One region of the Stutzerimonas balearica DSM 6083 genome, then DNA from elsewhere that is predicted to be linked to it. Evidence: predicted binding sites of a transcription regulator. Region 1 holds the regulator's gene; each other region holds the start of a gene.
What was found. Region 1 encodes FliA, which starts transcription of late flagellar genes. Its sites were predicted from a motif close to CTAAAGTTTNNNNNNNNNNNGCCGNTAA; they were not measured.

Region 1 (2,269 bases):
CGAGCTGGGCGATGAGCTCGATGTGCTGATCATCGACACCGCAGCCGGTATCGGCGACGCCGTGGTGAGCTTCGTGCGTGCCGCCCAGGAAGTCTTGTTGGTGGTCACCGATGAGCCGACGTCCATCACCGACGCCTATGCGCTGATCAAGCTGCTCAATCGCGACTACGGCATCAGCCGCTTCCGTGTGCTGGCCAACATGGCCCACGCGCCGCAGGAAGGCCGCAACCTGTTCGCCAAGCTGACCAAGGTCACCGAGCGATTTCTCGATGTCGCGCTGCAATATGTCGGCGCGATTCCCTACGATGAGTCGGTGCGCAAGGCCGTGCAGAAGCAGCGCGCCGTCTACGATGCCTATCCTCGGGCGAAGTCCTCGCTGGCGTTCAAGGCCATTGCGCAGAAGGTCGATACCTGGCCATTGCCTGCCACCCCGCGTGGGCACCTGGAGTTCTTCGTCGAGCGACTGATCAATCCAGGCACTGCCGGGAACCACGAATGAAAACTGCCGGATCCGCTATGTATTACAGCAAGGCACACGAAAAGGATGCGCAATATCGCCTGATCGATCAGTACGCCCCGCTGGTCAAGCGCATCGCCTACCACCTGTTGGCCCGCCTTCCGGCGAGCGTGCAGGTCGACGACCTCATCCAGGCAGGGATGATCGGGCTGCTGGAAGCGGCAAAGAAATACGACTCGGGCAAGGGCGCCAGCTTTGAAACCTACGCCGGCATCCGCATCCGCGGCACCATGCTCGACGAGGTGCGCAAGGGCGACTGGGCGCCCCGTTCGGTGCATCGCAACTCGCGCATGGTCAGCGAGGCGATCCGCGGCATCGAAGCCAGAACCGGGCGTGACGCTAAAGATCACGAGGTTGCGGCCGAACTTAAGTTGAGCCTCGACGAGTACTACGGGATTCTGGGCGATACGCTTGGCAGCCGGCTTTTCAGCTTCGACGATCTGCTGCAGGAAGGCGAGCACGGCGAACTGAACGAGGATGCCGGCAGCGCGCACCCGGAACCCTTCCGCGACCTCGAAGACGAGCGTTTTCAGCAGGCCCTGGCCGATGCCATCGCCAATCTGCCCGAGCGGGAAAAGCTGGTGCTGTCGCTGTATTACGACGAAGAGCTGAATTTGAAAGAAATCGGTCAAGTGCTGGGCGTCAGCGAATCGCGCGTAAGCCAGCTGCATAGCCAGTGTGCCGCGCGTCTGCGGGCGCGCCTTGGCGAGTGGCGTGCCGCCTGATCGACTGTATTGCTGCGAGACGTGCTCGGTTGCCGAGATTTTGGAATTACGGAGGTCGACTTGGACAAGAACATGAAAATCCTCATCGTCGATGACTTCTCGACGATGAGACGCATCATCAAGAACCTCTTGCGTGATCTGGGGTTCACCAATACGGCCGAGGCCGACGACGGCACCACGGCCTTGCCGATGCTCAAGAGCGGCAGTTTCGATTTCCTGGTGACTGACTGGAACATGCCCGGCATGAGCGGCATCGACCTGCTGCGCCAGGTGCGTGCCGATGAGCGCCTCAAGCATCTGCCGGTACTGATGGTCACCGCTGAAGCCAAGCGCGACCAGATCATCGAAGCGGCCCAGGCCGGGGTCAACGGCTATGTGGTCAAGCCCTTCACCGCCCAGGTGCTCAAGGAAAAGATCGAGAAGATCTTCGAGCGCGTCAACGGCTGAAGCAGCAACGCCGCGAGGGCACTATGACGCAAGCAGATCAAAGCCTGGCAGAGTTCGAAGCGACTCTGAAGGCCAACGCCCCCAAGTTGATTGAAAGCCTGCAGCAGGGTCGTTTCGACGAAGCGACGCAGATGTTCAATGAGCTCAGCCAGGCGCGCAACCACAGCCTTTATCAGGAAGTCGGCAAGCTCACCCGCGAGCTGCACAACGCCATCGTCAAGCTCGAGATGGATACCTGTGCCACTGGCGGCGATCCGTCACCGATAACCGATGCCACCGACCGGCTTTCCTATGTCGTGGAAATGACCGAGAAGGCCGCCAATCGCACCATGGACCTGGTGGAGGAGTCCGCGCCGCTGGTCAACTACGTGAGCTACGAGGCCCAGAGTCTGACGGCGGACTGGCAGCGCTTCATGCGCCGCGAAATGGACGCCGACCAGTTCCGCAGCCTGGTCAAGCGCATCGACCAGTACCTCAAGCGCAGCATGAACGACGGCAGCCTGTTGTCGCAGAACCTGAGCGAAATCATGCTTGCCCAGGACTTCCAGGATCTGACCGGACAGGTCATCAAGCGCGTCAC
Region 2 (2,269 bases), 930 kb from region 1:
GCCGCGGCGTACAGGCCGGGGTCGAGCGTGCGTTCCGCTGGATGATGCCCGGGCTGGCGGTGATGCTGCTGGTGCTGGTCGGTTACGGCCTGACCAGCGGCGGCTTCGACGAGGGCTTTGCCTTCCTGTTCAGTTTCGATGCCTCCAAGCTCAGCGGTGAAGCGCTGCTGGCCGCCCTGGGCCACGCCTTCTTCACCCTCAGCCTGGCCTCCGGGGCGATCCTCACCTATGGCTCCTACCTGCCGGATGGCCAGTCCATCGCGCGCACCACCTTCATGGTGGCGATCGCCGATACCTGCGTGGCGTTGCTCGCGGGGCTGGCGATCTTCCCGGTGATTTTCGCCAATGGCATGAGCCCGAGCGCCGGGCCGGGGCTGATCTTCATGAGCCTGCCGCTGGCCTTCCAGCAGATGCCGTTCGGCACGCTGTTCGGCGTGCTGTTCTTCGCCATGGTGTCGGTTGCCGCGCTGTCCTCGGCGATCTCGATGATCGAGGCGACCGTCGCCTACCTCAACGAAAAGCACGGCATCAGCCGCGGCAAGGCCGCCATCGGCTCGGGGACGGTGCTGCTGGTGATCAGCCTGCTGGCGATGCTCTCCTTCAACGTCGGCGCCGACTGGAAGCTGTTCGGCACCACTCTGTTCGATGCCCTGGACTACCTGACCTCGCGCTGGATGATGCCGCTGGGCGGGATCTTCATGGCGGTACTGGCCGGCTACTGCCTGCGCGCCGAAATCATGCGCGACGAGCTGGAGCTGTCGCCGGCCGGCTACGCGCTGTGGCTGTTCATGGTGCGCTACGTCAGCCCGGTGCTGATCCTCATGGTGTTCCTGCATGCGCTCGGCTGGCTGGGCTTCGACCCGCTCGAGCGCTGGTACTGGATCGCCAGCGCCATCGCGTTGCTGACGATCGTCGGCGAAGGCTTTCGCCCGCGGGTGATGCCAGCCCTGGCCGGCCGCTGAGCCCAGCGCGTGACGAGCAGACGCCAGCCTTCGGGCTGGCGTTTTTTATGGGCGCGCGCCTCCGCTGCGGCGGTGGCCTTGGGCAAGCGCGTTGCGGGCGCAGGACGGCCGGCGGTCAAGTTCTGCCGAAAACAGCCGAAAACTTGACCGAGATCAACGGAATGCACCGTGCGCAGGATGCGAGCCCCGCTCAGCCAACCGGATGTTCCGCAAATGCCCAAACAGCTCAAGTTCAGCCACAAGATCCTGCTGGCCGCCTCGCTGGTCGTGGTCGTCGCCTTCGCGCTGTTCACGCTTTACAACGACTACCTGCAGCGCAACGCCATCCGCGCGAACCTGCAGAGCTATCTCGACGAGATGGGCGTGGTCACCGCCGACAATATCGCCAACTGGCTGTCCGGCCGCCTGGTGCTGCTCGAGAGCCTTGCGCAGACCGTCGCGCGCGACAACTCGACCGAACAGGTCGAAGCCCTGGTCCGCCAGCCGGCGCTCAGTTCGACCTTTGCCTTCAGCTACCTGGGGCGTGCCGACGGCGAATTCCTCGTGCATCCGCGCTTCGAGCTGCCGCCGGGCTACGACCCGCGCCAGCGCCCCTGGTACAAGGATGCCGTGGCCGCCGGCCGGACCACGCTGACCGAGCCCTACGAGGATGCGGCGACCAACGAGCTGATCATCACCGTGGCGACCCCGGCGCAGGCCGGCGGCCAGACCCTTGGCGTGATCGGCGGCGACCTGAGCCTGAAGGTGCTGGTCGACATCATCAACTCGCTCGACTTCAACGGCATGGGCCATGCGTTTCTCGTCAGTGCCGACGGCAAGATCCTCGTCCACCCGGACAAGACCAAGGTCAACAGGACGCTGAGCGAGCTCTACCCGCAGAACACCCCGAGCCTGACCAGCCGCTACGCCGAGGCGAGCCTCGACGGCAACGAGCGCATCCTCGCCTTCAGCCCGGTCGAGGGCCTGCCGTCGGTGAAGTGGTACGTCGGCATCTCGGTCGACCGTGACAAGGCCTATGCCAGCCTGGCCAGCTTCCGTACCTCGGCCTTTGTCGCCACGGCCGTGGCGGTGCTGTTCATCATCACCCTGCTGGGCATGCTGATTCGCGTGCTGATGCGCCCGCTGACCGACATGGGCCGGGCCATGGCCAACATCGCCGAGGGCGAGGGCGACCTGACCCGCCGCCTGGCGGTGCAGTCGAACGACGAGTTCGGCCAGCTGGCCGGTGCCTTCAACCGCTTCGTCGAGCGCATCCACGGCTCCATCCGCGAGGTGTCCTCGGCGACCCAGCAGGTGCATGAAGTGGT
Region 3 (2,269 bases), 940 kb from region 1:
CCGACGCGCACAATCGCCAGGTCATCGCCCAGCTGCGCGAGCGCGGCGTGCAGCTGCAGGAGGAGGGCGAGGTGCATCCGGAGTTCGCCGCCTGCGCGACGCTCGCTGACCTGCTCGACCGGCTGAATATTCCCTATATCGCCCGCACCGGTGCGCAACGCCTGGCTGAGCGCTTCGGTAGCCTGGAGGCGATTATCGCCGCCGACTGGCTCGACTTGCGCCAGGTCGAACGCCTCAACGAAAAGGCCGCGCGCGCCCTGCGTGACTATTTCGACAACGCCGAGAACGCCGAGCGCGCCCGCGCCATCGAGGCGCAGCTACGCGAGTTCGGCATGCACTGGCAAAGCGAGAAGAAAGCGGCCGAGGGCCTGCCATTGGCCGGGCAGACCTGGGTGCTGACCGGCACCCTGGAAAGCATGAGCCGCGACGAGGGCAAGGCGCGCTTGGAGGCCCTGGGGGCAAAGGTTGCTGGTTCCGTTTCGGCCAAGACGACGTGCGTGGTCGCCGGGCCGGGTGCGGGCTCCAAGCTCGCCAAGGCGAATGAACTCGGTGTGACGGTGCTCGACGAAGCGCAATTCCTCGAGCACCTCGCTCAGCTTGGTTCATAGCGCGCCAGCATAAGCCCATCCCAGCGACCCTCGCCGCCAAAGCCGCTCCGGACTGTTTCGCTGAAGCTGTAGGAGCGGCCTTTGCCGCGAATGCTCTCCGAGGCCCGTCAGCACTCAACGATCTTCCTTCCTGCCACCTAAGCAAACCGCTTCCGCCATCTCCCTAAAGTTTTCCCCGCTCCACCCGAAAAACTGGTCAAGCAAGTCCGCAGTACGGATGCGCTGGCGTAGCGGTGGTGCGGTACCGGGCCCACGAAAAAATTCGAACCTGCCCTAAAGCCAACCCAAACGGCGCCGATAAAAGGAAAGAATGCGAACTCGATGGGTGCCTGGGCACAAGCCGGCCCGGAGTCGCAAGCTCAGGCAACCAAAGTAACTAGCGCCCTTGGAGGCAAACACCATGGCTCTTACTGTCAATACCAACATTGCTTCGCTGAACACCCAGCGTAATCTCAGCAACTCGTCCAATGCGTTGCAGACCTCCATGCAACGCTTGTCTACCGGTAGTCGTATCAATAGTGCGAAGGATGATGCTGCGGGTCTGCAAATCGCCAACCGCCTGACTAGCCAAATAAGCGGCTTGGGTGTGGCGGTTAAGAACGCTAACGATGGCATCTCCATGGCTCAGACTGCCGAAGGTGCGATGCAGCAAAGCACGAACATCCTTCAGCGGATGCGGGATCTCTCGCTTCAAGCAGCCAACGGTTCCAACGATAGTGCTGATCGTGGAGCCCTGCAGAAAGAAGTTGCGCAATTGCAACAAGAAATGGATCGGATTGCTGAAACTACCGTATTCGGCGGCCGCAAGTTGCTTAACGGAACCTTTAGCGGGGTTCAGTTCCAAGTGGGGTCAAATGCGAATGAAACCATTGGTTTCAGCATTGGGTCAGCGCGGGCTGAGGATCTTGGTAGGGTTAACGCTCTTTCGTTTGCTGGACTGGACTCTAGTAATGTCGCGAGTGGCAGCACTGGCGGAATCGCTACGCAAGATCTTACATTCAAAGTCGATAATCGCGAGAGCACGGTATCCTTAACAGCTGGCGCAAGCGCCCGTGATGTTGCTGATGCAGTCAATGCTGAGGTAGACGGTGTAACAGCCAAAGCGACTACTGTAGCTCAAGTTGGATTCGCAGATATTGCGGGAGGTACAGACGGAGCCGATCCAGCTGACGACGTTGAAGTCTCGATGAGCTTCAAAATTAACGGCATAACGTTGTCCAATATCGGCAATGCTGATGGTATGACCGGCGCGGAGCAAGCTGAAGCGCTACAAAAAGCCATTCAGTCTGAATCTAGATTGTCTGATTTGCAGGTTTCTATCGATGGAACTGATCCTACAAAACTTAATATCACTGACAGTACAGGTAAAAATATTTCAGTTGAGCTTGCTGGCCAAACAGGGGTAGCAGCAGTAACCCTGGATTCGATGCAATCGGATGCGGCTGGTGTGTTGACCGGCACTGGCGCGGCTCAAGATTTGATTACTGCTGGTGATGAGGCTGGCGTGGTAACGGGGCACGTATCATTTACGGCGACAGCTGGTGCTGTAAGTGTAAAAAGCAGCGTTAACGCTAATAATGGATTGGGTACTTTGGGGACCACCGAAGTCGTTGGGACGCTGACTGACTCTGGAAAGCGGGTCTCTACGATTGATATCTCGA

Region 2: CL52_RS16805 (methyl-accepting chemotaxis protein) is a predicted target of FliA. The motif match lies at 1,077-1,104, and genes of this name have one in related genera.
Region 3: CL52_RS08105 (flagellin) is a predicted target of FliA. The motif match lies at 772-799, and genes of this name have one in related genera.

Annotation. Positions count from the first base shown of each region.
Region 1 covers NZ_CP007511.1:2,693,067-2,695,335, reverse strand. Annotated here, with positions in the region: gene fleN (flagellar synthesis regulator FleN) at 1-499, shown strand, start outside; gene fliA (RNA polymerase sigma factor FliA) at 517-1,242, shown strand; gene CL52_RS12205 (chemotaxis response regulator CheY) at 1,315-1,689, shown strand; gene CL52_RS12200 (protein phosphatase CheZ) at 1,713-2,269, shown strand, end outside.
Region 2 covers NZ_CP007511.1:3,621,452-3,623,720, reverse strand. Annotated here, with positions in the region: gene CL52_RS16810 (sodium-dependent transporter) at 1-962, shown strand, start outside; gene CL52_RS16805 (methyl-accepting chemotaxis protein) at 1,176-2,269, shown strand, end outside.
Region 3 covers NZ_CP007511.1:1,757,250-1,759,518, forward strand. Annotated here, with positions in the region: gene ligA (NAD-dependent DNA ligase LigA) at 1-608, shown strand, start outside; gene CL52_RS08105 (flagellin) at 1,009-2,269, shown strand, end outside.